DNA from 2 places in the Heliomicrobium undosum genome. Region 2 is predicted to be linked to the other one. Evidence: predicted binding sites of a transcription regulator. Region 2 holds the regulator's gene; the other holds the start of a gene.
The links. Region 2 encodes HrcA, which represses chaperone genes, less so after heat shock. Its sites were predicted from a motif close to TGTTAGCACTCNNNNNNNNNGAGTGCTAACA; they were not measured.

Region 1: a site for HrcA is predicted at 6,024-6,054, ahead of groES (co-chaperone GroES). Genes of this name have one in related genera too.

The regions. Positions count from the first base shown of each region.
Region 1 is NZ_WXEY01000011.1:84,035-99,412, reverse strand. Features, by position in the region: gene amrA (AmmeMemoRadiSam system protein A) at 16-1,428, opposite strand; gene GTO91_RS11390 (nitrogen regulation protein NR(II)) at 1,724-2,185, opposite strand; gene GTO91_RS11385 (N-acetylmuramoyl-L-alanine amidase family protein) at 2,378-3,187, opposite strand; gene GTO91_RS11380 (hypothetical protein) at 3,332-3,760, opposite strand; gene groL (chaperonin GroEL) at 3,935-5,572, opposite strand; gene groES (co-chaperone GroES) at 5,697-5,981, opposite strand; gene GTO91_RS11365 (SMODS domain-containing nucleotidyltransferase) at 6,331-8,145, shown strand; gene GTO91_RS11360 (DUF192 domain-containing protein) at 8,164-8,547, opposite strand; gene GTO91_RS11355 (methyl-accepting chemotaxis protein) at 8,805-10,397, opposite strand; gene GTO91_RS11350 (STAS domain-containing protein) at 10,502-10,840, opposite strand; gene GTO91_RS11345 (chemotaxis protein CheA) at 10,860-12,983, opposite strand; gene GTO91_RS11340 (chemotaxis protein CheW) at 13,024-13,443, opposite strand; gene GTO91_RS11335 (chemotaxis protein CheX) at 13,589-14,047, opposite strand; gene GTO91_RS11330 (chemotaxis protein CheX) at 14,049-14,525, opposite strand; gene GTO91_RS11325 (response regulator) at 14,572-14,952, opposite strand; gene GTO91_RS11320 (chemotaxis protein CheA) at 14,976-15,378, opposite strand, start outside.
Region 2 is NZ_WXEY01000002.1:301,167-316,544, forward strand. Features, by position in the region: gene yqfD (sporulation protein YqfD) at 1-791, opposite strand, end outside; gene yqfC (sporulation protein YqfC) at 808-1,092, opposite strand; gene GTO91_RS03635 (GatB/YqeY domain-containing protein) at 1,281-1,730, opposite strand; gene rpsU (30S ribosomal protein S21) at 1,745-1,921, opposite strand; gene GTO91_RS03645 (histidine triad nucleotide-binding protein) at 2,069-2,413, opposite strand; gene mtaB (tRNA (N(6)-L-threonylcarbamoyladenosine(37)-C(2))-methylthiotransferase MtaB) at 2,446-3,786, opposite strand; gene GTO91_RS03655 (16S rRNA (uracil(1498)-N(3))-methyltransferase) at 3,783-4,547, opposite strand; gene prmA (50S ribosomal protein L11 methyltransferase) at 4,563-5,513, opposite strand; gene dnaJ (molecular chaperone DnaJ) at 5,550-6,674, opposite strand; gene dnaK (molecular chaperone DnaK) at 6,736-8,595, opposite strand; gene grpE (nucleotide exchange factor GrpE) at 8,654-9,331, opposite strand; gene GTO91_RS03680 (TCP-1/cpn60 chaperonin family protein) at 9,328-10,899, opposite strand; gene hrcA (heat-inducible transcriptional repressor HrcA) at 10,982-12,016, opposite strand; gene hemW (radical SAM family heme chaperone HemW) at 12,127-13,341, opposite strand; gene lepA (translation elongation factor 4) at 13,353-15,158, opposite strand; gene murJ (murein biosynthesis integral membrane protein MurJ) at 15,304-15,378, opposite strand, start outside.

The sequences.
Region 1 (15,378 bases), on a different contig from region 2:
TGTCCGCTTACGTCGTCACCGGTGCCTCACAACCTCAAAACGGGATAACGCAACGTCTTTTTCTGCTGGGATGCCGGCTTTCTGCCGGGCGATGCCCACCTGCTCCTCCACCGTGTCGACGCCGTCGAGCATGGGCAGCAGCAGCCCCTGTTGGCGGCCGGAGCGGACGATGACGCCATAGCGCTGGGGATCGAGGTCATTCATCGACGCGACAGGCTCTTCTGGCATGAGCACGTCGACGGAGTAGACCAGTTCATCCAGTTCGTCCTCCTCGACGGGGAAAAAGCGCGGGTCGTTTGTCCCGGCGCTGATGGCATTGTGGCGGATCTCCTCGCCCAGGCTCTCTTGCGTCGGCGAGATGGTGCCGATGCAGCCGCGCAACTGGCCCTGCATTTTGATGGAGACAAAGACGCCGGCGGGGTCGGCGTCGGCCAGTTCGGCCGGGATCGGCGGCAGCGGCTCTTTGCAGACATGGGCCTCCAGGGTCTGGCGGGCGAAACGGACGTAGACCGATTCACCGGCGCGGGACTTTTCAATCTGCGCGCGCCGCCCTTGGATGTAGCGGGAGAGGCGCGCTTCCCCCATCGCCGGCGCGTGGCCTGCCTCTTCCCCGCTGGTGACCGAACCGACGAGGTATCCGACGCCGAAGGGGCCTTCATAGCTGTAGACGCGGCTCTTCGTTCCCGGCCGGTCAAAAGCGCCGGCCATCATCAGCAATGACCGGTAGCCGCATTCTCCCGCTTTTTCGCAGAGACTCTCCTCTATATTCAGCAGGTCGTCCAATTCCCAGACGCCGAAGGCCCGCTCGATGGCCTTGTCAAACTCATGGGCCTGCGGGTGATAGCCTGCCGGCGCATCCTCGGTCAGGCGGTGGGACAGGTCGCTCGACGCGATCAGGGCGACGCGGCGGGGCGACTCGCTCATGGCCTCGCGCAGGGCGATGCCGAAGCGAAAGAGTTCTTCCCTGGATAGCATGGCCATGGCGATGGGAACGACCTTGCCGCCAAAGCCGGCCTCCATGAGGAAATATAGCGGCACCATGGTGCCGTGATCGAGTTCCTGTTCAATGGAAAACCGTTTCGCCAGGCTTTCGTCCATCGCGGCGACGCTGACGCCGCGGCGCTTGGCCTGGGCGATGATGGACGACACCAGGGGCAGGTCGTTCTCCACATCGGCCTTCACCTCTGGGGCGTTGAACCGGGCCAAGTCACCCTTCAGACGCGGAAAAGCCGTGACGGCGATGGCGTCTTGAAAGACGGGGCCATGGGGGCTGATGATGATCACCGTTTCCGGGTCCTGCTCCAGGCACTCCTTCGCCCACGCCCGCATGGCATCGACGGTCTTCTGGACGCGGGGCAGGTTGCGACCGCCCACGGCCGGCACGATGATCGGCGGATGGGGCGCCACCCCGCCAAAGACGACAGTCATGGGAACACCTCCCTAGCTCGAAAAGGGCATTTCTTTCCATTCCTATTTACCATTTCTATTGTACCGCAAGTCCAATCCAATGGTAGTGTTTTCTCTTGCCGCGCCTTTATACGGAAGATGATCCGCCGCCGGCAGGAATGAGCGGCCCTTCTGTTGAGCGACGTCACTCTGCCGACAAAAGCCGCACTGGCAGACAAGCCGCACGGCCAAGAGGATACAAAAAACCTGCCTTTCCCTCTTCGGGACTGGCAGGCTTTTATCAGGGTTGCGGCTGAATCGTCGCAATGTCCCCCGGTCACTGCTGGTTCAGATGCATGATGATCACGCCGCCCTTTTCATCGCGCACAGGCGTGACAAGCATCTGAAACCTGTCGCATCCAGTAGGTGAACTGCATAAGTACTCATGAGAAAAAACCTTCTCTTTTCCCTCGAGAACGGACAGGATGCCTTCATAAGCGGGGCGCACATCGTCACACCCCTGGTCGATGGCGGAGCGACAGACTTTCAGATAGTTGATCCCGACGCCGGCCAGCGAGGGATCGGAAATGTCGTTTTCAATGGAATGGCGCTCCCACTCCTGGTTGACGAAGGTGATGTACCCGCTGGCGTCCAAAACCACCAACAAGATGGGCAGGGAATTTAGAATCGTGATATACCGGTTCTCGTTTTCTTGAAGCACCTGAATGAAGCGTTTCAGTTGGGCTTCCCGCTCTTCGCACCTGCGTATGGCTGCTTGAGAGTCTTGCACGTGTTCCATAAGAAGCCCCCTAAGCAATATTAATATCGATAATCATTCTCTATTAATCAGCAAATTCCTTCATCGTTATTGTCATTATTTTAACAAACCTTCTTCGACAAAGCCAGACGTCTGTATTTCTGAAACACAGTAAAGGCCCTGCATCCCGAGTATTCCGGTCGCAGGGCCTCTTTGTTATGATAATCTTCTCTCTCACGAATCGAACATCCCCGGCGACAGGGCGCGATCAACCTCGGGGATGAACCCGCCAGGCGCATCGGTCGTGGCGCCTTTCGGCTCCTCCGCCGGTTCACCGGCCAGATAGCGGGCGATGCCGGTGGCGATGCCTTGGGCCAGTTTATCCTGGTAATCGTCTTTGAGGAGCAGCGCCTCTTCGGCCGCGTTCGACAAAAAGCCGGTCTCCACCATCACCGCCGGGCATTTGGTCATGCGCAGGACGAAGTAGTCTTCTGCCTTGGCCTGCCGCTTGTCCTTGTTGCCGACCCGTTGGGTCATCTCTTTTTGGATGTGCAGGGCCAGGCGCTTCCCTTCCGCCGATCCCGGCTGGTAAAAGACCTGCGCGCCTGAACAAGACGGCGACACGGGAAAACTGTTGGCATGAATCGATACATAGACGAGGGCGTTGGCCGCCTGGGCCTTTTCCACGCGCTTCGTCAATTCGCTCCGCTGACTCCATTGACCGACGCTGAGATTGTCTTCCGTCTCGCGGGTGAGGATGGCTTTGCCCCCTGCCTGGTTCAACTGATCGACCACTTTTTTGGCGATCTGCAGGTTGACGACCTTCTCCTGGGTTCCCCGCGTCCCTTTGGCGCCGCCGTCTTCCCCGCCATGGCCGGGATCGATGGCGACGACCTTGTCCTGGATCATCCCCGAGAGAGACTGAACGGTCCGATCCTCCAGCAGCCGGTCAATGCCTGCGTAGATGAGGACAGCGGACAGGGCCAGGACGGCAGTCACCCACAGCCGGGGATGCTTGCCCACGATCATGAACACCGAACGCACGGTACAACCCCCCTTCCTGCGAAAAACATATGCAGAAAATGGGGGCGCAAGACCCTCGATAGAAGAAAGCGATAGGGGTTTTATGGAATCCGATGAACAGTAAGCCTTTCAAACAGAAGTTCTTTGCAATTCTCCCAGAGGGTTTTATTGGCGTATTAGAGGGTCATAGACTTTCTGCATTTTTTCTTCGCTAAAGGGCAAGCCGTACAGCGTTCCCAAGGTGACGCATTCCGTATATGATTGGCCTGCCATGTTGTATCGCAGCAGCGGTCGAGCGAAGAAAACATCGCTCTGATCTTTCAGGGCAATGTCGAGCGAAACAGATATCGTTTCCGCAGGCGCTAAGGTGATCCCGGCGATATGATCATACTTTTGATCGCCTTTCGTAATCGCGATTTTACCCAGAGCAACCTCTTCGGAGGCAAATGTGAGTTCTTTCAATTCCACGCCGCTCGTCGAATTGTTCCTTAACTCAAAGGATGTTCGAAACAATGGGGAGACGGCTGTTTCCTGTGAACCGACCACTACGTTGGAAGTGGTTTTTGGAAGGACATGAACAAACATCCGATTCATCGGATATACCTGCTCAGTATTATCCCGAAAACTTTACTCCGAGAACGCCAAAAAGGCTGCCGACTTTCGCCGGCAGCCTTTTTGTTACGCCTTTTCTGGCTGTCAATCTTGCGTCTATCCTCGTGTCTGTCACGGTGGAGACGGCGGAAGGGAAGCCCGGCCTTGCGGCGGGTCTTACATCCCCATGTCCATGCCGCCCATGCCGCCCATGCCGGGGGGCATCGCGGGGCCGTCTTTCTTCTCGGGCTTGTCGGCCACGATGGCTTCCGTCGTCAGCAGCATGGCGGCGATGGAAGCGGCGTTTTGCAGGGCCGAACGGGTCACTTTGGCGGGGTCGACGATGCCGGCGGCGATCATGTCTTCATACACTTCGGTGGCGGCGTTGAAGCCTTGGCCGACGGGCAGGGACTTGACCTTCTCGACAACGACGGAGCCTTCGTAACCGGCGTTGTTAGCGATCTGACGGAGGGGTTCTTCCAGGGAGCGGCGAATGATGGCCACACCGGTCGCTTGATCGCCGGCGGGAACTTCCACGCTGTCGAGGGCTTTCTGAATGCTGACCAGAGCGGTGCCGCCGCCAGGGACGATGCCCTCTTCAACGGCCGCGCGGGTGGCGTTCAGGGCGTCTTCGATGCGCAGCTTCTTGTCTTTGAGTTCGGTTTCGGTCGCGGCGCCGACTTGGATGACGGCAACACCGCCAGCCAGTTTGGCCAGGCGCTCTTGCAGTTTTTCCTTGTCGAACTCGGAGGTGGACTCTTCATGTTGACGGCGGATCTGGGCGATGCGGGCCTTGATATCGTCGGCGCTGCCGGCGCCGTCGACGAGGATGGTCTCTTCTTTGTTGATGCGGACCTGACGGGCGCGGCCCAGCATGTCGATGGTGGCGCTGTCGAGCTTGATGCCGACTTCCTCAGAGACGACGCGGCCGCCGGTGAGGATGGCGATGTCTTCCAGCATGGCTTTGCGGCGGTCACCGAAGCCGGGGGCTTTGACGGCGACGCAGGTGAAGGTGCCGCGCAGCTTGTTGACAACCAGGGTGGCCAGGGCTTCGCCTTCTACGTCTTCAGCGATGATCATCAGTTGCTTGCCGCTCTGGACGACACGCTCCAGGATGGGCAGGATCTCTTTGATGGAGGAGATCTTCTTATCGGTGATCAGGATGAAGGGGTCGTTGAGGACGGCCTCCATCTTGTCGGGGTCGGTGATCATGTAGGGAGAGATGTAGCCGCGGTCGAAGTTCATGCCTTCGACGACTTCTAGGTCGGTGGTGAAGCCTTTGGACTCTTCGACGGTGATGACGCCGTCTTTGCCGACTTTCTCCATGGCTTCGGCGATCAGGTTGCCGATGGTGGCGTCGCCGGCGGAGATGGCGGCAACCTGGGCGATGGCTTCTTTGCTCTCGACAGGCTTGGAGATGGCCTTGATCTCGGCGACAGCCTTCTCAACGGCGCTCTCGATGCCCCGCTTCAGCACCATGGGGTTGGCGCCGGCGGCGACGTTCTTCATGCCTTCGCGGATGATGGCTTGGGCCAGGATGGTGGCGGTGGTGGTGCCGTCACCGGCCACATCGTTGGTCTTGGTGGCGACTTCTTTGACCAGTTGGGCGCCCATGTTTTCAATGGGGTTTTCCAGTTCGATCTCTTTGGCGATGGTGACGCCGTCGTTGGTGATCAGGGGAGAACCGAACTTCTTCTCCAGAACGACGTTGCGGCCTTTGGGGCCAAGGGTGACACGAACGGCTTCCGCCAGGGTGTTGACGCCTTTTTCCAGGGCGCGGCGGGCCTCTTCGTTGAAGACGATCATTTTAGCCATGGGGTTGTCTACCTCCTTAACAGCTTCCCGCCTGTATGGTCGGATTTGCTCCGGCGCGGGCGGGGGCGGGTCTCATGCGCTGGGTTTCCTATAAGTAAGGGAACGCCTCGATTCGATCAAGCGATTACAGCTTGGCCAGGATGTCGCGTTCGTTGAGGATCAGGTACTCATTGCCTTCGATCTTGATCTCGGTGCCCGAGTATTTGCTGTAGATGACCCGGTCGCCGACGGTCACTTCCAGAGCGGCCCGCTCGCCGTTGTCGAGCAGACGGCCGATGCCCACAGCCACGACTTCGCCTTGCTGGGGTTTTTCTTTGGCGGTGTCCGGCACGATGATGCCAAATGCGGTTTTTTCTTCCGCTTCGATGGGCTTCAATACAACCCGATCAGCCAAAGGTTTGATGTTCATACGAAACGGTACCCTCCTTCAGATGCTTGCAATTGTCTCGTTTGTTAGCACTCACCTTGGACGAGTGCTAACACCCAAGTACTATAATAGGGAGCCGCCCAAAGTGATGCAAACACCACGATCGGTCGTTTGGCTGATTTAGCTCCCGAAATTAAATATTTCCCACACCTTTTGCCAATATACACCTTCATCCTTCTTTTTTGGGATTTAACCAAACAGGTTTTTTTCCCGCCTCAAATCCTCCCTTTAGCAGGGATGAGCCACAAGAAGGGAGAAGATCTCCCCAATTATCGACGACGACAGTCTAGAATGAGATTAGAATGCCGGCTAATTAATCGGAGGGCTTCCAGTGAGCGATCGCCTGTTTCCTCAATACAAACAACTGCAAGACAGCGTGGCCCTCTGCAGCGTCTTTTTCGACCTTGTTGATTCCACTCGGCTGAAGCAGCAGTTGGGGCCGCTGGAAGGCGTCGCCCTCTCCCTGCGCCATAACGAACTCTGCGCTCAGACCGTCGCCCTTTACCAGGGCCAGGTGGTCAAGCATATCGGCGACGCCATCTACGCCGTCTTCCCGAATCCGCTGCCGGCGTTGCTGGCGGCCCTGGATGTGAAGTACACCATCATCAAGGAAAACCTGCCCTTTCAGACCAAGATCGGCCTCTCCTTCGGCCTTGTGACGCCGGTGCGCACTCCTGATGCCGATTACCTGGGGGCTTCCATCGACATGGCCGCCCGCCTGGCTTCTCAAAGCGCCCCCAATCAGGTCCTGCTGGACGAGTCGACCTTCCAGATCCTGAAGCCGCTCCTCAAGAGCCTCGACACGGTCATCTTTCGCTTTCTGGGGATCCAGGAACTTAAAGGCCTCTCGTACACGCCGCTCTACGAACTCTCTCACATCGATTTGGGTTTCGTCCAGGAGAAAAAAGCGCCTTCGCCCCAGGCAACCCGTTTCTTCGCCCGTCCGGCCAATCCCCAGCCGGCGACGATTCAGTCCGTCTCCCCTTCGTCAGCGGGGGGCGAAGGTTCCGCTGGCAGTTCTGGCGGCAGTCACAACGGCGGTTCCGTCAGTCCGGGCGGCTTGACGGGTTCTATCGGCTCCACCTCCGTCGCTTCGAGCTTCTTCGGGGGCACCGGCGCCAGCCCCGGTTCTGCTGCGGTCACAGCCGCGGCCGTCGACCATACCGCTGCGCGGCAAGGGGGCGCCGGCCCAGTCGGATCAGCGGCAACGGCAGCGGCAGCCGCGGTGGCGACGGCCGGCCTTTCCCCGCTCGTTCAAACCTATCTGGAACCGGTCCCTGTGGCGGACGAAGCCTTCCGTCAGTTTCTGCGGCGGATTAACCTGAGTCGCGAGGATGTCGATCAGGTCTTTACGATGCTGCAGAACATGCACTATGCCCTGAAAGATCGCGCTGACTTTCCCGTGCGGAGGATCCGTCCGGGCGGATCGTTCATGCGCGGAACGATGATCCGGCCGAAAAAAAGCCTGGACCTGCTTGTGGAGATTTCCCCTACCGATGGCAAGACGCCTAATGTGACGGAGGTCCTCGGCCAGATGCGGGAAATCCTGTCCAAGGTCGGTTGGAACCGCGATGTGGAAGAACACCAGACATTCCTCGTCCTGGGGCATGAGGACAGTTTCCGCATTTCCCCCGTGTTGTCGCTGGTAGAGGAGGAAAAGGAGGTTTTCTATCTCCCCAACGGTCCTGACACCTGGATCCCCCGCGACCCCCAGGCGCCGGAGCGGTGGATGTCAGAGGCTTTCCGGCGGCACGGACCGACCTTCCTCGCCCTGATCCGCATCCTCCGTGCCTGGCAGCGCACGAACTGCCGCATCCTGCGCACCTTGCACTTGGAAATGCTCACCGACCTGCTGCTGCGCAAGGTCCGCCTCGAACCGGGTCCCGAAGGGCTTTACAACTGGTTTCGCTACATCCACCAGATCTTCAGCCAGCAGAAAAAACCCTTCCTGGCCGATCCCTCTGATCCCACCTACTTTGTTGACGGTTATCTGATGACCAACCCGGCCACCTTCAACCAGTTCGGCCGGTTGCTTTCCCATTCGCTCCAATTGGCGACGGAGGCCGTCAACCTGGCGCAGCAGAAACAGTACCTGCTGGTCCAGAACAAGTGGCGGGCGCTCTTGGGTCCCGGTTTTGGCGCCTGATCCATTAGCCGGAGAACCTTAGCCGAGCGGGTACGCCGGCAAGAACAGCAGCCGCATTCCCGGCTGGAGCGCTAGGCGGCGGGCTGTTCCGGCCGCCAGTTCGAGCGTCGACAGGGCGTCCGATCGGCGTTGCCCGAACCTCCCCGGCGGCAAGGCCTCATCGATGTCGATGATGACGCCTTGCCCGTCGAGATAGAGAACATCGATGGCAAAACCCATGCCCACCGTGTGGATCTGGTTGCAAGGGGTCAGCAGCAGCCCCCGGTCCGGCGGCAAGGCTGTCTCATCGAGCAGGCCGCGCAAACGGCGCCAGAAGCTGTCGGCGACGTCCACCCAGACGGGCAGGAGCACCGGCGTCGACCCGAGACCGGCGATTCCCAACTGGTACAGCGGAGTCAACAATCAAAGTCCCGCCCTTCTCAACGCTTGTAGAGAACCGTTTCTGAACCTATAGTGAACCTATAGAGAAACCTCTCTCTTCAGGCTATGGCGAAATGAAAACAAAGGTCCGCGAGGGTTGCCAACCGATCGGTTGGGCAACTTTCGCGGACCTTTTTCCATGAACCGATTCAAAAACCAACCTGTGTTTTATTTGCGATTGCGCTGTCGTTTCAGGCGCTATGCCAGGCTAAGCCATAACGCCGTACACGTATGCTATCTTACACCTTATACCTTGCCGCAGCCGACTGCAACTCCGTCGCCAGGTTGGACATGGCCTCGATGGCACTGGCCGTCTCTTCGGCGCCGGCTGACGATTCCTCGGCGATGGCGGCCACGTTCTGTACAGCCCGTGAGGCCTGTTCCGTCGTGGCGGCCTGTTCTTCCGCCGCTGCGGCGATCTCGCCGACCTCGGTGGCCGTCTGCTTGACCTGCTCCTTGATGTGCTGGAAGGATGCGCCGGCCTGCTGGGTCAACTCGCGGCCGCTCTTGGCCGCTTCCACGGCCCGGCCCGTCACCGCCTGGATCTGTTTGATCAGGCTGGCGATCTCCTTGGTCGCTGAACCGGACCGTTCAGCCAGCTTGCGCACCTCGTCGGCCACGACGGCGAAGCCTTTGCCGGCGTCACCGGCCCGGGCGGCCTCGATGGCGGCGTTGAGGGCGAGCAGGTTGGTCTGGGCGGCGATATCGTCGATCATCTCGACAATTTCGCCGATCTTTTCCGAGTTCTGGCCGAGGACCATCACGTTTTCCGAGATGGCGTCCATGCCCCGGACGGTCTCGTCGATGATCTTGCCGCCCTCCATGGTGGCGTTGGTCGTCGTCTCAGAGGACATGGCCGCTTTCTGGGCCGATGTGGCCACCTGGGTAGCCGCGCCGGACATGTCGTTCATCATCGAAGACAGGCTCTGGGCCTCCTGGGCCTGGGACTGGGCGCCGCTGGCCAACTGTTGAGACGAGGCCGAGATCTGCTGGCTCGATGCGGCCACCGACTGGGCGCCGTCCTGCACCTGCTTGACGAAGCTGCGCAGGTTGTTGACCATCTGATGGATCGATCGGGAGAGGGAGGAGATCTCGTCGCCGCCTTGCTTGTCGGCCACGTTTTTCGTCAGATCGCCCTGGGCGATCCTCTCGGCCAGTTGCTCCAACTCGCCGAGCGGCTTGGAAATGCTGCGGGAAAGGACCACCCCTGCGCCCAGGGAAAGCAAAAAGGCGACGGCGATGACGGCCACCATCGTGGTTCGCGTCGATGCATATATATCATCGGAGTCCTTTTTGGTTTTTTCAGAGAGTTCTACCTGGAACTGGACCAGTTTTTCCAACTTTTCATCCAGATCGAGCGCTTTTGTCCGCCCTTCCGTGCGGGCGATCTCCAGCGCCCTGGCGTTCCCTTCCGCCGTTCCCATAGCGCTAGATTGAAGTAACCGCTGCGACACCTCACGGTAGCTGCTCCAGGATGATTCAAGGTCAGACAACATCCGCTTTTCATCAGCGCTGATTTCGGTTCCGCCGTATTTTTTTAATTCCTGTTCAAAGCTCTTGGCGTACTCTTTCGTCTTCGCTTCCCATTCGTCCAGATCCCGTCTGTCGGAGGAAATGATGTGGTTATAGAGGGCCACGCGGTATTGTTGCAACTTGGCCTTAGACTCTCCCAGGTAACGGACCGGCAGCAAGGAGTTGCTGTACATACCGTCAAGGCTCGCCTTTTCTTGGGCGAGGCTGTTCAAGCCGTAGAAACCGACGGCGGCTGTGATCAGGCACGAAATAAGGATCACCAGGAGTATCCGGGCGCCGACTTTCATCCGCGAAAGCATTTGCATCCACTTCCCTTCGCTTTACCTTCGCTTGCGTTACGCTTTCCTTTCGCTTGCCTCATCGCTTCCTCGCGCTGCCTCCTGATTGCCTTACGACGCACTCGTTACTTCTGGGAAAGCTTTGCCACGGCTTCTTCTTCCGTCTCCACGATAGGGAGCAACTTGTCGAGGCGGGTGATCTCCAGAACCTGACGCACCGACGGGGTGATGTTGCAGAGGACCACCTGCCCTCCCTTTTCCCGGTAGCGCTTGTAGAGGAAGATCAGATTGCCGATGGCTTCACTGGTGACAAAACTGACGCCCAGGTTGATGACCAGGCGCTTGTTTTCGCGTGAAAGTTGAGACAGGGAATCCTTGATCCGGTGGGCGTCGCCGACGCCGATACTGCCATAAAAGCGAATGACCGACACGTCGCCCCGTTCCTTGATCTCATACTCCAACAAATTGGATCACCTCGTCCCCTCAGTTCTGCAACCGATCTCCCGCTCCCCGGCGGAAGATGGCGCCGATATTCAGGATCAGGCTGACGCGACCGTCACCCAGGATGGTGGCGCCGGCAAAGTGTTCCAGGTTCAGCCAGGGCGCCTTGATGGGCTTGATCACGATCTCCTTCTTGCCGATCAGAGAGTCGACCTCCAGGCCCATCCGCCGTTCGGCCAAGCCTACCATGACGACTGACCGGTACTTGCGACGCCCTTTCTCGGGATCGGGCGGGAGCTGCAGCAGGTCTTGCAGCCGGTAGAGCGGCACGATCCGCCCCCGCACCGAAAAAACCTCCCGCCCACCGACCGACTGCACCTCGTTGTTCTGCAGTTGGAAGCTTTCGAGCACGTTGTCCAGGGGGATGATCAGGCTCTCCTGCTCCACCCGGACGGTCAACCCCTGGATGATGGCCAGGGTGATGGGCAATTGCAGTTGAAAAGCCGTTCCCTGTCCCGGCTCCGATTGGATGTCGATGATGCCGTGAAGGCTGCTGATGGCGCGTTTCACCACGTCCATCCCGACGCCGCGCCCGGAGATGTCTGTCACTTTGTCGGCGGTGCTGAAGCCGGGGGCGAAGATCAGGTCGAGGATCTCCTGACGCGAAGGCGTCTGTCCCTCGGGAACCAGCCCCAATGCCCGCCCCTTGGCGAGGACCTTGCCTTCGTCGATGCCGCGCCCGTCGTCGCGGATCTCGACGACGATGCGGCTGCCTTCATGGGTGGCTTTCAACCGGATGGTCCCTTCCTCCGGCTTGCCGGCCTGAAGGCGAACCTCCGGCGGTTCGATGCCGTGGTCGACGCTGTTGCGGATCAGGTGCATGATCGGATCGCCGATCAGGTCGACGACCGTTTTGTCCAACTCGGTGTCCTGGCCTTCCATGATCAGATTGACTTTTTTCCCCTGCTTGCGGGCCAGATCGCGGACGATGCGGGGGAAACGGCTGAAGACGCCGCCGATGGGGACGAGGCGCGCCTTCATCAGCCCGTCTTGCAGTTGTGTCGTGATCCGCGCCAGTTGGTGCGTCTCTTCGGCCATCTCGACAGCCAACGGCGTCTGGCCGTGCCGCTCCAGGTAATTCTCCTGGATCCGGGCAAAGCGCGCCTGGGAGATGAGCATCTCGCCGATCAGGTTCATCAACAGGTCGAGCCGGTTGGCCTCAATTTTGATGTACTCTGTCGCCCGGTGGGCGTCGCTGTGGCTGGCCCGGTCGGCTGCCGGTGTTTCCGCCGCCTCTGTTCCGCGGTGGTCTGCCGCTTGGTTATCCGCCGACCGGTTCTCCATCCCTGGCGACACCGTGTCAACAGCCGGCAGGGAGACCGCCGAGGAGGCGCCCGGCTGCGCCGAAGTGCCGAGTTCAGCGCCTTTTTCGTTGCCTTCTCCGCTGTGAATATCGATGCGCCGCACATCGGCTACGTTCAAGGCCCGTTCCAGATCGTTGCGGCTTCCCTGACGCCAATCGAGCAGTATGGTCGCCTCTTCGTAGGCGTTTTCGTTGGCTTCCATCTCCGGCCAGGCGGGCACGGACCCGATCACTTCGCCGAATTCTTTCAGGTTGTTCAGGATGAGGAAGAAACGGACGGAGCGCATAAAGCAGTCGGTCGTAAAGGTGACGTGAATCTCCGTCGCTTTGCCCTTGTGGGTCGCTTGGCTGCGCAGTTCGGCCAGTTGGGCCGCCCGTTCCCTGGCGCCCTTCTCTTCCGATCCTTTGGCTGGCGCAGGCTGCTCCTGGATCTCCGCCAGTTTGCGGGCCAGTTCCTCTGTCTTCGCCGGATCGACTGCTTCGGGATGGAAGAGGCAGTTCTGTATGTAATCAAGCGCCTGAAAGACCGTGTCGATATCCTTGGCGCTTAAAGCATGCTTCCCTTCTCTCACCTTGCCGAGCAGGTCCTCCACCTTGTGGGTCATCTCGGTCACCGCCGGGAATCCGGCCATGGCGCTGGAGCCCTTCAAGGTGTGGGCAGCGCGGAACATCTCGTGAATCATTTCCTGACTCGAACTGCCTGATTCGATGGCCAACAGATCCCGGGTCAGGATGTCGAGTTGCTCCTTCGCCTCCGAATAAAAAAGGTCCATATACTGGTCCATGAAATTTTCGTTGCTCAATCCTGTCACCCCCTCCGTTCTGGATTATTGCGGGGTGGTTTCAGTGCTGAATCAATGCAGGGATGTTCAGTAAGGCGATCAGCCGTTCCTCTGTCTTGACCACCTTGTCGATGAACTGTTCCCCCACGCTGAGGCCTTCCGGGTTGTCGGCGAGCATCTCCTCGCGGACGGCCGTCACCGCCGAAACGGCGTCGACCCATAAGCCGACAACGATTTCATCGAGGTGAACGACGATAATGCGGTTGTACTTCCCATCGCCCTGCGGGTCCAGTGTCAGGCGGCGCCGGAGGTCGATTACCGGGATTACGTTCCCCCGCAGGTTGATCAGGCCGAGCACATGGGGCGGCGCATAGGGGATAAAGGTCACCGGCGACGGCCGGATGATCTCCTGCACCTGTTCGATCGGAATGCCGTACGCCTCGGTTCCCAGTGAAAATGTGACGATCTGAAAGGGCTCCATGGACGTCTCCCCTTTCTTGAGACCTGCCGCTGACCTTAATGCGGATATGACCGTTACGCTGGATTGTTTATCTTGTTCGTAGTTTAAACATACGCCTAATTCCAAAGACTAGCAAGTACTAATCGACATTTTTCATATCATTGATTTATATTTCTTCGAGACCAAGCCGGATTTCCATTATACCAAGGGATGTCTCCAACTCCGTCAACAAGACGTTATCCTGCCCGGCCATGATGGCCAGTTTTTGTCCCGTCACCAGCGTAGGCGGCGTGATGTCTGCGGTCACTGCAGGGGCCAAGGCTGTCACCGCCGTACCGGCGGCCATGTTGGCGAACTCGCAGAGGGCGCTTTTGACCATATCGTCCAATTCCGGCAGGACCATGCCCCCCATCATCTGGCCGGCCAGGGCTAAGGCCGTCCCGGCAGCCATGGAGATGACGACGGCGCCGCGCAAGTCCCGGGCAAGACCGATGATGATGGCCAGTTCGTAGACGCTGAAAAAGGAATCGGGCGGGACACACCTGGCCTGGGGGGTGGCCGTCACGCCCATCATGGACAGAACATCGGCGGTTCCGCGGGCAAAGGTTTGCAGTTGGGCCTCCATGTCACCGGTCCCCCCTTTCCATGCTCAGGTGAATGAAGATTTCCCCGTCGTTCCAGGCGACGCGAGCCGTCTGCAGATCGGCCTGGGCGTCGAAGACCTGCATCCCTTCGCCCACAAGGATATTGGGCGGCGTCAGGCGCAAGCCGGGGCGCTCAGGACCGTTGTTGATGCGCGTCACCGCAGCGCCGCAAAAGATGTTGCTCAGTTCGGAAAGGGCGTAAAAGATCATCTTGTCAAAAGGGGCCAAGTCCTCCTGGTTGAGCGCCTGACCGAGGTGCTGGGCCGTGTCGATGCTCATCTCCATCACGACCCGGCCCTTGCGGGCGCCGACGAAACCCAGCAGGGAGACGACGGTGACCCCGGCGGTGATGGAGGGCAGCACCGGCGCCGCCTCGAGCCAGACGCTGTCGATGTCTGTCATCTTTTTTAGCACCGAAGTCATGCTTTCGGCCAAACAGGTCAGGTATTCCCTGCCCATGGGGGATTCCTCCTTACGGCTCATCAGAATGGTTTTGCGGGACCTGTCAAGATACGCTCAAATGTTTTTCCACCGCTTCCAGCAGTTCGGGGTTGGAAAAGGGTTTGGTCATAAAGCCGCTTGCGCCGGCGTTGCGGGCCTCTTCGAGGATCTCTTCATCGCCCATGGCGCTCAGCATCATGATCTTTGCGCCGGGGTGTCGGGAACTGATCTCCCGCGCGGCCTCGACACCGTCCATGATCGGCATGGTGATGTCCATGATCAGCAGGTCCGGTTGGAGGCTGCCGTAGTTCTCTACGGCCTGCTGGCCGTTGCGGAAAGCGCCGCAGATCTCGTAACCGGCCGGCTCCAGGGCTCTGCTCAGGGCCTTGTGGATGAAGGGAGAGTCGTCGACGAGCATAATCCGGTGTTTTTGCAGTTCTGTCATGGCTGTTCCTCCTTGATTTTCAGTTAGCCGATCTGTCGCGCGCCGCCGGTGGCCATGTGGATCACCTCGACGGCGTTCATCACCAGCGCCACGCGCCCGTCTCCCATGATGGTGGCGCCGCCCATGCCCGGCAGGGAGGCCAGGTAGTCCGGCAAGGCCTTGACAAGCACATCCTGCTCGTCGATCAGCCGGTCGACGACGACACCCACCCTCACGTGGCCGTCGCTGAGCACAACCACTGGTGTTTGCCCCTCCGCCGGCTGTTCGGGCATCCCGAGGATGCCGGCTAGGGAGAGGACGCCGAGCACACCGCCGCGGTGCTGAAGCATCCGGCGGCCGCGGCGAAAGACGAACCGATCGGCTGGAACCTTCAGGGTTTCGATCACGTTTTCGAGGGGAAGGATCAGCAATTGTCCCGCCGACTCG
Region 2 (15,378 bases):
GACACCTTTGCCCAGGCTTCCCCTCGGGCTTGCACCTTGTCTAGCAGTTTAGGAGGTTCCGGCTTCTCTTCTGCCTGTGATCGAATTGCTGGCTTATGCTGGAAGATGAGCCCCGAGATCAACACCTGATCCTTGGCGACGCGCTCACCCTCAGCGACTTTTCCCTCCCCCACAAGCACCATCAGGCGCTGGATGACGCCGCCCTTCGTTGCGACGATATTGCAAGGTCCGTCTACAGCCGGTTTTTTCGGCAACACCTTTTCCTGTACTTCTATGACGACACGGGTTCCTTTCGCCTTGATGCCCACCCATTCCAGCCCGGGAACGGCGCCCATGATCGTTTGTTCCGCCTCCCGCACATCGATCAGGGGTCGCCAGCGTCCCACACGGATCCCCTTCTCGGCAGCTGCCTGCAAAAGCTGCTGCTTGTCCACCCGGTCGTTGCCGTTGACTTCCACATCCCAGACAAAAGTGGACATAATCAAAATCGTCAACACGAAGGAAATGACGCCGATGACGAGAGATCGCTGCCGTTTCAACGATGACGCGTAAAAAGGCAAGCCGTAGCGCGACTCAATGCGCATGCGGCTGCCTGACTTGCGGGCCACATGACGGAGGGATCGGAAGCCATCCATCCGCACCTTCGCCGACATGCGGCCTGACGGTTCCCGCCGCAGGTCGTACAAGGGGATACCTCGGCTTGCCGCCATGTTAATGAACTTTTCCAATTGCGATCCTTCTATTCTGATACCCAAAAAGCCGATCCAAAAGGACCACCAACGGCGCAGCATGGTCTTCCCCCCCGGATCATTTTGAATAGTTCAGTTGACGAATGCGTCCCTCCACAACCAGTTCCTCGGGAAGGATCGTTCGAAGCACCAGTTGTTCCCCGATAATCTCTAGTTGACCTCCGGTGATGCCGATGCGGATGCGTTCGTCGGCATACTCGACAATGCCCCGGTGGTTTTCCAGCACCAGTTGCACATTCCCGATCATGGTGATCTTCGGGTAATCCAAGAGCACATCTTTCGGCATTTCCAGGAATCCGGCCAATGCCTTCTGCAGTCGCTGCTTGCCCCGTTCCCAGGCCATGCTCCGCACTCCTTTCCATCCTTGTCCATACCTATGCCGAAAGGATCAAGAACATGACCTGGCGGTTCAAAGGAGAGAGGAACAAGCTTACATCCAATGTCGCTTGGGGTACGCGCGCAAAAAAAGAACCCCTGCGGTTAGTACCCGCAAGGGTTCTTGATCCGTTTCCGGGGTTGTACAATCAGGGGTTAGCCAAGGAACTCCTTGACGACCTGGTTGACCAGTTTACCGTCGGCGCGACCTTTGACCTTCGGCATCAGAATTCCCATGACCTTGCCCATGTCTTTAGGGCTCTGAGCGCCTGTCGCCGTCACAGCCTCCCGCACCAGCGCGCGGACCTCTTCTTCGGAAAGTTGTTGGGGAAGATACGCGGTCAGAAGCGCGATTTCTTCTTTCAGCGCTTCCACGGCATCGGAGCGGCCCGCTTTTTCATACTCGGCGATGGAATCGCGGCGCTGTTTCACTTCCCGGGCAAGCACATCGATAGTCTCTTCTTCCGTGAGATCGCGCCGTTTATCGATTTCCACTTTCTGAATGGCGGACCGAGCCATGCGAATGACAGAGAGGCGGAACTTGCCGGCCTCTTTGTCCTTCATCGCCTGCTTCATGTCCTCCATCAAACGTTCCTTCAGCGACATAACGTCACCATTCCTCAGGTGGACTTCCGTTTCCGGGCTGCCTCTGATTTTTTCTTCCGTTTCACACTGGGTTTAAGATAGTGTTCACGCTTGCGGCATTCCGATAAAACGCCCGCTTTCTGGCAGGAGCGCTTAAAACGCCGCAGGGCGCTATCTAAAGTCTCATTTTTACCAACTCGTACTTCGCTCATTCCGCTTCCCTCCCCCCGCTGGTATCTATGATGCCGGGTCCAGGCTGTGCTTGGTGCGGCGAACGGTTGTGTGTAACAAACAAGATACACACAGTCTACATTATACTTCCAGGGAGTGAAAGCGTCAACAGGAGATTCGTTGCCGTTTTATCCCGGAGGCCAAGCCAAAGGCCTTCCGGCCAGGAGATGGACGTGGATGTGAAAGACGGTCTGACCGGCGTCAGCGCCGGTGTTGATGACAAGCCGGAAATTATCCCTCTCAATGCCGATTTTCTCTGCGATCCTAGGGGCTGCCAGGAGGAGTTGACCCAAGAGCGCCTGGTGTTCGGGGGTGGCCTCTGCCACAGAAGCGATGTGTTCCCGGGGGATGATCAGGATATGGGTCGGGGCCACCGGGTTGATGTCACGGAAGGCGACGACCTGCTCATCTTCGTAGACAATTTGGGCCGGGATTTCCCGCCGGATGATCCTGCAAAAGATACATTCGCTCAACAGATTCACCCCCTTTGCCGGGTTTCGCTCCATCAAGCCGGCTCGATAGGAAGCCCATCGAGGGCGCCGTCAGGCCGGATGTGGAGCAAGCGAACGCGAACCAGGTCCTCCCGTTCGATCACCGGCGCCATCTCCCCTGGCGAACTTTCAACTGGCTTTGTGAAAAAGACCTTCAGATAGTTGTTCGTATGTCCAGTCCAAGCGCCGTCGACCTTTTCCTCCGCCAGCACCTCCCGGATTTGGCCGACAAAGCCCCTGGCGTAATCATCGGCCAGTTCGCGGGCCAGTTTGCCGAGACGCTGCGCCCGCTCCTGTTTAACAGCCGAAGGGATCTGATCGGGGAAGGTCGCCGCCGGCGTTCCGCGACGCGGTGAATAGGGAAAGACATGGAGCCCGGCAAGTCCGGCGGCGCGGCAGATTTCCTCCGACAACCGGTAATCGGCTTCTCGTTCACCGGGAAAACCGACGATGACATCGCTGGTGATCGCCACGCCAGGGATCATTTGTTGGATCTTTCGTGTCACATCGAGAAAATCCTGCCGCCGGTAACGCCGTCCCATCCGTTCTAACACCGCATCCGATCCTGACTGCAGAGGGATGTGGAAGTGGGGACAGACACGGGGATGGACGATGGCCTCGAGCAGCTCCGGCGTAAACTCCTGGGGTTCCACAGAACCGACACGGATGCGCCGCAGGCCGGGGATGCGGCAGAGTTCTATAATCAGCTTCGCCAGGTCTGCGTCGAAATCACTCCCGTAGGCGCCCAGATGGATCCCGGAAAGGACGATCTCCTTGAACCCCTCGTCGGCGAGGCGCCCCGCCTCCTCCACGACACTCTCGATCCTGCGACTGCGCACGGGACCGCGTGCATAAGGGATGATGCAGTATGTGCAGTAGAGGTCGCAGCCGTCCTGGATCTTCATCGTCGCCCGGGCCCGTGAGCGTTCTGCTGCAGCGGGAAGTTCCTCAAAGCGCTCGATCCGGCCTGAGTCATAAACGGTGTTCACCGTCTCCCCGCTCCGCCGGTGCTCCTCCACCAAATCAACGATGGCGCTGCGCCGGTCGGTGCCAACGACGATATCGACACCCTCGATGGCCTGAACCTCGTCAGCGGCTGTCTGGGCGTAGCAACCGGTCACGACGACGACGGCGTCAGGGTTCAGCCGGTTCGCCCTGCGGATGGCCTGGCGGGATTTGCGATCACTCAGGTGGGTGACGGTGCAGGTGTTGACCACATAGACATCAGCCGGTGCGTCGAAAGGCACGATGGCGTAGCCGCGGGCTTTAAACATGCCGGCGATGGCGTCTGTCTCGCCCTGGTTGACCTTGCAGCCAAGGGTGTGAAATGCGGCAGTGGGTTCTCCGGGATTCATCCCCAATCCCCCAGTTCGTACATGATGGCGGCCAGGGCGGCGATGCCGGCCGTCTCGGTCCGTAAAATCCGGGGACCGAGGCCGACGGTCTGAGCGCCTCGATCTCGCGCGAGAGCCGCCTCTGCCGCCGTTAATCCTCCCTCAGGGCCAATGGCTAGGCCGATGACCTGAGAGGGGCTACCGTGAAGGAGCCCATCCTCTCGCAGGACAGAGAGCACCTGCTTCAGCCCCATTCCCCGCTCTTCCTCCCAGGGGATCAAGAGGGGCGTCGTCATATCCCATCCGGTGATGACCTCTGACCAGGCTACCGGGAGCTGCACCTCAGGAATGACCGTGCGCTGGCACTGTTTTGCCGCTTCACGGGCGATCTTCTGCCAGCGGTCGCGCCGTTCCTTCGCTTTCGCGGCGTCGAGACGCACGACAGACCGTTCGGTCAGAACGGGAAGGATTTTTTCCACACCAAGTTCGGTAGCCTTTTGGATCACCAGATCCATCTTTTCTCCCTTGGCGACACCCTGGAGCAACCAGAGGCGGATCGGCGCCTCCCGAGAAGCGCCGGTTGGGCGCAGGCTTTCGAGACAAACCTTATCGCCGGTGATCTCGGCGACGACGGCTTCATACTCATTCCCCTGCCCGTCAAAGGCAAGTACAGTATCGCCGGCGCGCAGGCGCAGCACCTTGGAGAGATGCTGACTCTCCTCTCGATCGAGGTAGACGCGATCGCCGGTCAGATTCCTTGGTTCAAAGAGAAATCGATGCATCGGTCACGCCCCGGTTCAGCCTTCTGCTGATGCGCCGGCCCTGCGGGCGACGACGGCGGCCCATTCGCCGTGGCTGATCAATTCTTCAATGGTGAATCCCTTTTCCGTCATCGCCTCAACGACATCATCGAGACGGTTCTGGATGATCCCTGAAGCGATCATAATTCCCTCAGGGGTGAGCAAGGCTTCCGCCTGAGGGGCCAGGCGGATGATCACATCGGCGATGATGTTGGCCACCAAAATGTCAGCCTGTTCCTCCAACCCGGACAGCAGGTCATTGCGGCGGACTTCCACAACATCATCGACCTGGTTCAAGGTCACATTCTCCTGGGCCGTGGCGACGGCCACAGGGTCGTTGTCGACAGCCAGGACTTTTTTGGCGCCCAGTAATGCAGCGGCAATGGAGAGCACGCCAGAGCCAGTGCCCACATCGAGGACACGAGCCTCGGGGTGGACATAATCCTCCAGCGCTCGGATGCACATGACTGTCGTGGGATGGGTTCCGGTGCCAAAGGCCATCCCCGGATCGATGGAAATGACCAGGTCATCCTCTACAGCGACATATTCTTCCCAGGTCGGCCGGATGACCACACGACGGCCAACTTTTTCCGGTTTAAAAAAGGCTTTCCAGGCATGGGCCCAGTCGTCCTCATGGAGGTCCGTCATTGTCCAGGCATGGGCGGGCCATTCTTCGGAGCGTTCCCGGGCAGACAGTTCTTCCTGCAACGCCGCAAGTCGCTCTTCCAGGGCATCGTCGATGGCCAAGTACGTCTTCACCCGGATCATGCCTTCCGGCACATCGGGGATTTCCACGTCATGGTGGTCCCAAACATTGCTTTCGATGTAGCTGGCAATCAGTTGGGGATCCTCGATAACCATCCCCATAGCCCCGACTGTTTCAAAAATCTCGGCCATCGCGTCGGCATTTTCCTGCCGGGTGGTGATGGCGATCTCACGCCATTTCAACAGCGATACACCCTTCCCCGCCGGTTAAGCCGGTCCTCACATGAAGGCGTCTTTCATCTTCTCAAAGAAAGACTTCTCTTTCTCCGATTCGATGTTTTCCGCCTTCAGGGTGCGCCCGAACTCCCGCAGCAATTCCTTTTGTTTTTCACTCAACCGGGTTGGCACGGTGACCTTGACCTCGATCCGCTGATCGCCCCGTCCGGTGCCCCGGAGCCGTTTGATGCCCTTGCCGCGGATGCGGAAGACGGCGCCTGTCTGGGTTCCTTCCGGGATTTTCAGGGATACCTTGCCATCGAGGGTCGGCACCTCGATCTCGGCGCCCAGGGCCGCCTGGACGAAGTTGATGGGAACCTGGCAGATGACATCGTCGTTGTCGCGTTCAAAGAAGGAGTGGGACTGCACCTCGATAAAGACGTAGAGGTCGCCTGGCGGACCGCCCTTGTCGCCGGCTTCGCCTTCGCCAGAGACGCGGATCCGCGTCCCCGTATCGACACCGCCGGGCACCTTGACTTTGATGCGCTTCCGCTTGCGGACCTTCCCCTGACCGCCGCAGTGGAGGCAGGGTTTGCTGATGATCTTCCCGTCGCCGCCGCAGGTGGGACAGGTGCGAACCGTCTGCATGTTGCCGAGCATCGTCTTGGCGACGGTGGTCACCCGCCCAGAACCGTGGCAGGTGGAACAGGTCGTCGCCGAAGTGCCCGGCTCAGCGCCGCTGCCGCCGCAGACATCACAAGCTTCCAGACGCGGGATGTCGACTTCCTTCTCGACTCCAAAGGCGGCCTCTTCAAAGGTGATGGACAAGTTGAACCGCAGGTCGGCCCCCTTCTGGGGACCGCGCCGCTGGCCGCCGCCACCGAAGCCGCCGCCAAAAAACATGTCGAAGATGTCGCCGAAACCGCCCATATCCGGTCCGCCTTCGCCGAATCCGCCGAACCCGCCGGGACCGGCGTGGCCGAACTGGTCATAGCGGGCGCGCTTTTCCGGATCAGAGAGCACCTCATAGGCCTCATTGATCTCTTTGGTCTTTTCTTCAGCGAATGCTTTGTCGGGGTGGACATCGGGGTGGAATTCCTTGATCAACCGGCGGTAGGCCTTTTTGATCTCCGTCTCCCCGGCGTCCCGCCCAATGCCTAACACCTCATAGTAATCCCGTTTGCTCATCCTTGTCCCCTCCCCCCGGTAAAAGCATCGACAGGGGGGCTAAGCCCCCCGGTCGCCTGAATCAGGATTTTTTCTTATCGTCGTCGATGACAGTATAATCGGCGTCGACCACATTGTCATCTTTTTTCTCTTCTCCGCCAAAGCCGCCGGGGGCGCCTTCCGGTCCCGCGCCAGGCGCGCCGGCAGCGCCGGCTTGCTGGTAGAGCTTGGTGGACAGTTCATAGACGACGGTCGTCAGGGCTTCTGTTTTTTTCTTGATCTCTTCCAGGTCCGTGCCTTCGAGGGCTTTTTTCAGTTCTTCCTTGGCGGCCTCGATCTTCGCTTTATCGGCGGCCTCCACCTTATCGCCCAGGTCCTTCAGGGTCTTTTCCGCCTGGTAGGCCATGGAGTCGGCCTGGTTGCGGATCTCGACCTCTTCCTGGCGCTTGCGGTCTTCTTCGGCGTGCAGTTCTGCGTCTTTGACCATCTGGTCGATCTCTTCCTTGGAGAGACCCGTCGAAGCGGTGATGGTGATCTTCTGCTCGTTGCCGGTGGCCTTGTCTTTGGCGCCGACGTGGACGATGCCGTTGGCGTCGATGTCGAACTTGACCTCGATCTGAGGGATGCCGCGCGGCGCCGGGGCGATGCCGCTCAGGTGGAAGCGGCCCAGGGTCTTGTTCTGGGAGGCCAGCTTGCGCTCGCCCTGGAGGACGTGCACCTCAACAGAGGTCTGGTTGTCAGCGGCCGTGGTGAAGGTCTCGCTCTTGCTGGAGGGGATGGTCGTGTTGCGGGGGATGAGGACGGTGCAGATGCCGCCCAGGGTCTCGATGCCCAGGGAGAGGGGCGTCACGTCGGCCAGGACGATGCCCTTGACCTCGCCGCCGAGCACGCCGGCCTGGATGGCGGCGCCCATGGCGACGACCTCGTCAGGGTTGATGCCTTTGAAGGGCTCTTTGCCCAGGTATTTGCGGATGGCTTCCTGGACGGCGGGGATCCGGCTGGAGCCGCCGACAAGGATGACCTTGTCGATGTCTTTGGGATCCAACTTGGCGTCTTGCAAGGCTTGACGGGTGGGGCCCATGGTCATCTCCACCAGATCAGCCGTCAGCTCGTCAAACTTGGCCCGGGTCAGGGTCATGTCCAGGTGCTGGGGGCCGTCGGCGGTGGCGGTGATGAAGGGCAGGTTGATGTTCGTCGACATGACGCCAGACAGCTCGATCTTCGCTTTTTCAGCGGCTTCCTTGAGGCGCTGCATGGCCATCTTGTCGCCGCGCAGGTCGACGCCGCTCTCCTTCTTGAATTCGGCGACCATCCAGTTGATGACCTTTTCATCGAAGTCGTCGCCGCCGAGGCGGTTGTTGCCGGAGGTGGCTTTCACCTCGAAGAGGCCGTCGCCCAGTTCGAGGATGGACACGTCGAAGGTGCCGCCGCCCAGGTCGTAGACGAGGATGGTGTGGTCTTCACCCTTGTCGACGCCATAGGCAAGGGCGGCCGCTGTCGGTTCGTTGATGATGCGCATGACTTCCAGGCCGGCGACAGCGCCGGCGTCTTTGGTGGCTTGGCGCTGGGAATCGGTGAAATAGGCCGGGACGGTAATGACGGCCTGAGTGACCGTCTCACCCAGGTAGGCTTCAGCGTCAGCCTTCAGCTTCTGGAGGATCATCGCCGAGATCTCTTGGGGGGTGTAGTTTTTGTCATCGATTTTTACTTTATGATCAGTGCCCATGTGCCGTTTGATCGAGATAACCGTCCGGTCAGGGTTGGTGATGGCCTGCCGTTTGGCCACCTGGCCGACGAGGCGTTCCCCTGTTTTAGAAAAACCGACGACCGAGGGGGTGGTCCGGGCGCCTTCTTTGTTGGGGATGACGACCGATTCGCCGCCTTCCAGCACGGCGACACAGGAGTTGGTTGTGCCCAGGTCGATGCCGATGATTTTGCCCATGTGTGCAACCTCCTATTTACTTTGCCATTTCATCATTCTAGGGATGTGCTCTAAATAATCAACCGCCCTTGGCCACCTTGACCATGGCCGGCCGGATCACCTTCGACTTAAAGAGGTAGCCTTTTTGCATCTCTTCCATGACGATCCCGTCGGGATAGACCTCATCGGCTTCGCCGAACAGGACGGCCTCATGGGACTGCGGATCGAATTCCTTGCCGACAGCCTCAAGGGGTTGTAGACCTTCCTTGGTCAGGATATCGGAAAACTGTCGCTCGATCATGGCGACGCCGGAGAGCAAATTGTCGGCAGCGCCGGCCTTTGCCATCGCCCCCAGGGCGCGCTGAAAGTTGTCCAGGACAGGCAGGAGCTTCTTGACGAGCCCCTCATTGGCGTAAGTCCCCAGTTCCTCTTTTTCCTGACGCGTCCGACGGCGGAAATTGTCGAAGTCGGCCTGCAAGCGGAGATAGCGGTTTTCCCAGTCCTGCAGATCCTGCTTGGCTTTATCCAACTCTTCTTTGGTTTTCGCCACCTCGGAAAGGAATCGTCCCAACTCCTCCGCCGCATGGGCTGCCTGATCCTCATCGGTCAGGGTGGCGGTATCGCCTTCTCCGCCGGTCGACGGGTTTACCGTAACGGCCTCTTCATACATCGCAGCCTCACCGGTCATCCCGGCGGCTTCAGTTCCCGTCATTTCGCTAATTTCGCTCTTCTTGCTCTCTCTCTCTTCGATGGTCACCAGTCTCCCTCCCCGCGGTTGTTGCCTCCATCGGGACGTTCCTCCCGTTTTTTGATGATCGTGTCGATACGCAGGATGGCTTCGGCCACCTCGCCGGCCGCCTTCAAAGCATGCATCTTCACCTGCGCCGGATCGATAACCCCCATGGCCCACATATCGGCCAACTCGCCGTTGTCACAGTTGATCGAGAGTGTATCGCTGTTCTGCTCCATCTGGGCGGCGATCACATCGCCCAGTTTTTCGAGGGGGTTGAAGCCGGCGTTGGTGATGATCTGAGCGAAAGGCTTCTTCAAAGCGGCTACGACACAGTCGAGGCCATAGGCGGCCATGCCCCGCGTCTCCCGGCGCACTTCCTCCATCTGGCGGGCCACAGCCAGTTCGACAGCGCCACCGCCGGGGACGAGTCCACCCTTGATGGCTGCCTGGACGGCCGAGGCAGCGTCCCTAGCGATGCGCTCTCGCTCGCCGACAACCTCCTCGGTGGCGGCGCCGACGAGCACCGTAGCCACCGGTTTGCCGCTCCCTTGCAGGATGCAGATGTGCTCCAGTTTCTCATCGACAGTGATCGAGCCTGCCTTGCCCAAGTAACGCGTCAAGTCGGCAGGGTCGCGCTTCAGCCCCGTGCGCTTAATCGCCCGGGCGCCTGTATGTTCGGCTGCCTTTTTCAATTCCCGGCTGGCGACGCGCTGGATGACAAGCACACCGGCGTCGGTGAGGATCTCTTCAGCGATATCTTCCACGCCCCGATCGACGAGGACGGCTTTTACGCCGAGGGCGACGATTTTGCGGACGTTTTCTAAAAACTCCTGCTGCTTCTGGCGATACCAGTTGAAGCCGGCCTCGGTGCTGAGGGCCTCCTCTTCCAGTTCCTCCGGTTCGAGGGCATCGTCGATGACGAGGACGAGCGCGTCTTCCAGCTTTTTAGGCATGTCCTCATTCATGGGCGTCTTGTTGATGATCACGCCGGAGAGCACCTGGTTATCGGCGCCCTCACGGGCGCGAATCGTCTCGGAGAGCTTGAAGCCGGACTCGCGCAGTTTCTCTTCCCCGACGAGTCGGGCCGCTTCGATGACGAGCCCGGCGATGTCCTGGTGTTCCCGTCCGGCTACCAGGGCCACCTTCTCTAGCATGGGGTCCATTACCCCCTGGACGGGACGGGCATGGCGCTGGAACATCTCAACAGCGTTTTTGACGCCTGCCTTCAAACCCTCGATGACCCGGGAGACGGGAACGCCCTTGGTCACCTGGTTGACGCCTTCGCTGATCAGGCTGCCGGCGAGGACGGTCGCAGTTGTCGTCCCGTCGCCGATTTCAGACTGCTGGGCCTTGGCCATCTTGATCAGCATGCGCGCAGCTGGGTGGTTGACCTCCATCAATTGGAGGATCGTGACGCCGTCATTGGTGATGACCACATCGCCAAACTTGTCGACGAGCATCGTGTCGAGCCCCTTCGGACCGAGGGTGCCTTCGACGGCGCTGGCGATGGCGCGGATGGCGTTGGCGTTGGTCATCAATGCTGCTAATCGTTCATCCACTTCGGTGTTGTTGCTCACTTGCTTGACACTCAACGCTGATTCCTCCAAGTCTTCCGAAAAGGCAGGGAAATAGGGACTTTTTGCGGACAAAAAGCCCCTACCCTTTTAGATGCCTCTAGCGATTAAACATTTTTTTCAGGACCGCCGAAAGTTGTCCCGTCAACCCTTCCACGACGGCGACGGCTTTGGAATACTCCATCCGGGTCGGCCCGATCAGGCCGATGACGCCGAGGACTTCGCCGTCCAACTGGTAAGAGGCTGTCACCATGGAACAGTTGCGGACACCTTCGTGCCGGTTTTCCGTGCCGATCTTGATGTGGATACCTGGTTCAGGATGGTCATGCATCAGTTCGCGCACGGTATGGTGTTGTTCTAGTATGCCCAAAAGGTTCTGGAGTTTTTCCACATCTTTGAACTCAGGCTGTTTGAAGATGTTCATGGTGCCGGCCAGAAAAACCCGTTCGTCGCTGTCTCCATGCAATGCTTCATCGATGAGTTCCAACGAACGGGAGAGCACCTGCTTCTGTTTTTTCAATGCCTCGTTCAGTTCCATGCAGAGAGAGGCCCGGACCTGGGCCATCGTCAATCCTTGCAAGCGTTCATTGATCATCACCGACACCTTCTGCAGGTCTTCCGGCGTCATCGACTCCGGGATGTCGAGGAGCTTGTTCTCCATGACACCGGCCGAGGTGACGACAACCGCGACCGCCTTCGTCGGCATGACAGGAAAAAAGTGAATCTGCTGAAAGGTCGTCTTCCCTACCTGGGGACCCAGCACGACAGCGGTGTAGTTGGTCAACTTGGCCAGCAGGTTGGTCGTCTGCTGCATGATGCTGTTGACTTCCTGCAGACGCTCCGACATGGCGCGTTGAACCCTCCGGAGTTCCTCCGGGTTGAGGGTCTCCCGCTCCATCAGACAGTCGACAAAGTACCTGTACCCGTAGTCGGAAGGGATACGCCCGGAGGATGTGTAGGGTTGTTCGATCAAGCCCAGTTCCTCCAGGTCGGACATCTCGTTGCGGATGGTGGCGGGACTGACGCCGAGGTCATACTTGCGGGCAATGGTGCGGGAGCCGACAGGTTCCGCCGTGGATACGTAGTCTTGAATAATAGCCCAGAGAACCTTCTGCTTGCGATCATTCATTTGCATCCCGGAACACCTCCCGTTGTTAGCACTCGATGAAGACGAGTGCTAACCTCTACCGTAAAAAATACCACCGGAAAAATCGCTTGTCAATACTTGGGGAAGCCCGCCGCCCCTCAATCCAGGTAGCGGGCCATGATCTCATTGGCGATCAGATAGGCTCGCGACACAAGGGAGATATTTGTCCCATCATAGTGTATCCATCCCTGCCGCGAGAGCTCTGCTGACAGTCTATGCCATTTTTCCAACGTTGCGTCGCCAAGGCCGTACTCGCCGGCCACCAACGACAGATTGACACCAGCCGTTGTGCGCAGACCGAGGATGATCGCCTCCTGGGCGGCCACCTCCGGAGAAAGGCCTTCCTCCTCGACAGGCTGTATGTCTTCACCTTTTTCAAAAGATAGTACGAAGGCGCCGCTGTCGGCTGGCCAGGACCAGCGCCGCAAGCCTGCTGCTGAGACGGCGCCGCTGCCAAAACCGAGGTAGTCTCCCCGTCGCCAGTAGTTTTGGTTGTGGCGGCACTCCCTTCCGGGCAGAGCGAAGTTGGACAGTTCATACTGGAGAAAGCCGGCCGACTGCAAGGTTTGCTGGGCTGCCTCGTACATTTCCACCTCAAGATCTTCTACACAAGGTTCAGCCAGGCCGCGCATCATCCATTCCGCCAAAGGGGTTCCCTGTTCGGCTTTTAAGTTATAGAGAGAAAGGTGAGCAGGTGAAAAGTTCAAGGCCAGTTCGAGGGAAAGGCGCCAGTCATCGAGGCTCTGCCCAGGGATGCCGTAGATCAGGTCGATGCTGATGTTGTCGATACCGGCCTTGCGGGCTGCCGCGAAAGCCTCGGTCACATCGTGGAGACGCTGGCAACGCCCCAGAAAGGTCAGCAAGCGCGGTTGGAAGGCTTGCACCCCCAGGGAAAGGCGGTTGCAACCAGCCTCAGCCCAGACAGCCAGTTCGCGCTCATCGACGGTCCCGGGGTTGGCTTCGATGGTGATTTCCATCGGAACGCCGGATCGTTCCCATCCATAACAGCGCCGCAGGGTGTCCAGGATCCGCGCTCCGGCGGCAGCCGGGAGCAGCGTGGGCGTTCCGCCGCCAAAAAAAACCGTCGCCGGCCCGGAGGGAAGGCGGCGCCGCCATTGGTCCGCCTCCCTTTCCATCTGGCCGATGACGGCGTTTGCATAGGCCATCCGGAATTCGCTGTCGGCCGGATGGGAATAGAAGTCACAGTAGGCGCATTTGCTGCGGCAGAAAGGGACGTGGACATAGACGCCCCAATCCGCTTTTAACCTTGGCGCTGCAGAGGGTTCCTGGCGCCATTCTCGAATGTTCATCATTCCAATCGGCCCTACTTGTCAATGCTAAGAACAGCCATAAAAGCTTCCTGCGGGATTTCGACGCTTCCCACCTGTTTCATCCGCTTCTTGCCCTCTTTTTGCTTCTCCAGGAGCTTGCGTTTCCGCGAGATGTCGCCGCCGTAGCACTTGGCGAGCACGTTTTTGCGGATGGCCTTGATCGTCTCGCGGGCGATGACCTTGTTGCCGATGACGGCCTGGATGGGCACCTCGAACATCTGCCGGGGGATGAGGTCTTTGAGCCTGTCAGCCAGCGCCCGACCGCGGTTGTAGGCGCGGTCGCGGTGGACGATGATGGAGAAGGCGTCGATGAGATCCCCATTGAGCAGGATGTCCAGCTTGACCAGTTCGGAGACGCGATAGCCGATCAGTTCATAGTCCAAGGAGGCGTAACCCTTGGTGCGGGACTTCAACTGGTCAAAGAAGTCGAAGATGATTTCCGCCAGGGGCAGTTCATAGATCAGCATCACCCGCTGGCCGGCAATGTAGTCCATATTGATGAAGGCGCCCCGTTTTTCCTGGCAAAGCTCCATGACGGCGCCGACGAAGTCGGAAGGCACCATGACAGAGGCCTTGACATAAGGCTCTTCGATGGTCTCAATCTTCTGGTTCGGAGGGAGTTTGGTCGGGTTGTCGACGAGGACCACCTGGCCGTCTGTCTGGTTGACCTTGTAGATGACGTTCGGCGCCGTCGTGATCAGGTCAAGGTCAAACTCCCGTTCCAGCCGCTCCTGAACAATCTCCATGTGCAGCAACCCAAGGAAGCCGCAGCGGAAGCCAAAACCGAGGGCCACCGACGTTTCCGGTTCATAGATGAGGGCTGCATCGTTGAGACGCAGTTTGTCCAGGGCGTCGCGCAGGTCTTCATAATCGGCGCCTTCCACAGGATAGAGGCCGCAGTAGACCATGGGCGTCACCTGGCGGTAGCCGGGCAGCGGCTCTTTGGCCGGATGGTCGGCGTCGGTGATCGTGTCGCCCACCTGGGTGTCCTTGACGTTTTTGATGGAGGCGACGATGAAGCCGACCTCGCCGGAAGAGAGCTTCTCCACCTGCCGGGGCGCTGGGGTGAAAACGCCCACCTCGGTCACCTCAAAGGTCTTGCCGGTGGACATCATTTTGATTTTCGTGCCTTTTTTCACGCTGCCTTCGACGACACGGACATAGGAAATAGCGCCCTTATAGGCGTCGTAAAAGGAATCGAAAATCATGCACTGCAGCGGCGCTGTCGGGTCGCCCTCCGGCGGCGGGATCTTGGCCACAATCGCCTCCAGTGTCTCTTCGATGCCGATGCCGGCTTTTGCAGAAGCCAGGATGGCGTCAGAGGCGTCCAAACCGATAACATCCTCGATCTCCTGCTTGACTCGGTCAGGCTCGGCACTAGGCAGGTCGATCTTGTTGACGACGGGGATGATCTCCAAATCATTCTCCAATGCCAGGTAGACGTTGGCCAGCGTCTGGGCCTCGATGCCCTGTGCGGCGTCAACGACCAGCAAGGCCCCCTCGCAGGCCGCGAGGGAACGGGAAACCTCATATGTGAAATCCACGTGGCCCGGGGTGTCGATCAGGTTCAGCGTGTAGACCTGGCCGTCCTTCGCCTTGTATTGGAGACGAACGGCTTGCAGCTTGATCGTGATGCCCCGTTCCCGCTCCAGGTCCATCGAGTCGAGGACCTGGTCCTCCATCTCACGCTCCGTCAGCGCCCCGGTAAACTCCAGGATGCGGTCGGCAAGGGTCGATTTGCCGTGGTCAATATGGGCGATAATGCAAAAATTTCGAATGTTGGCTTGCGCCTTTCCCATAATTCTATAAGTCCTCCCTTGCCAATTGCACAGACATATGCAATATATTATAACTCATTTTATTGAGAGCAAACAACGTTAATCGGGAAGCCAATCCTTGCATTTTTTAAAAAGAGAAGACCCGCACGAATAAGCGTGCAGGCCCCTAACGCCGCATAAACCGGCTGAGGAAGGTGCGGGCGACCATGTCCGCCTCCTCCATCTTCATTACGTAGGTTGC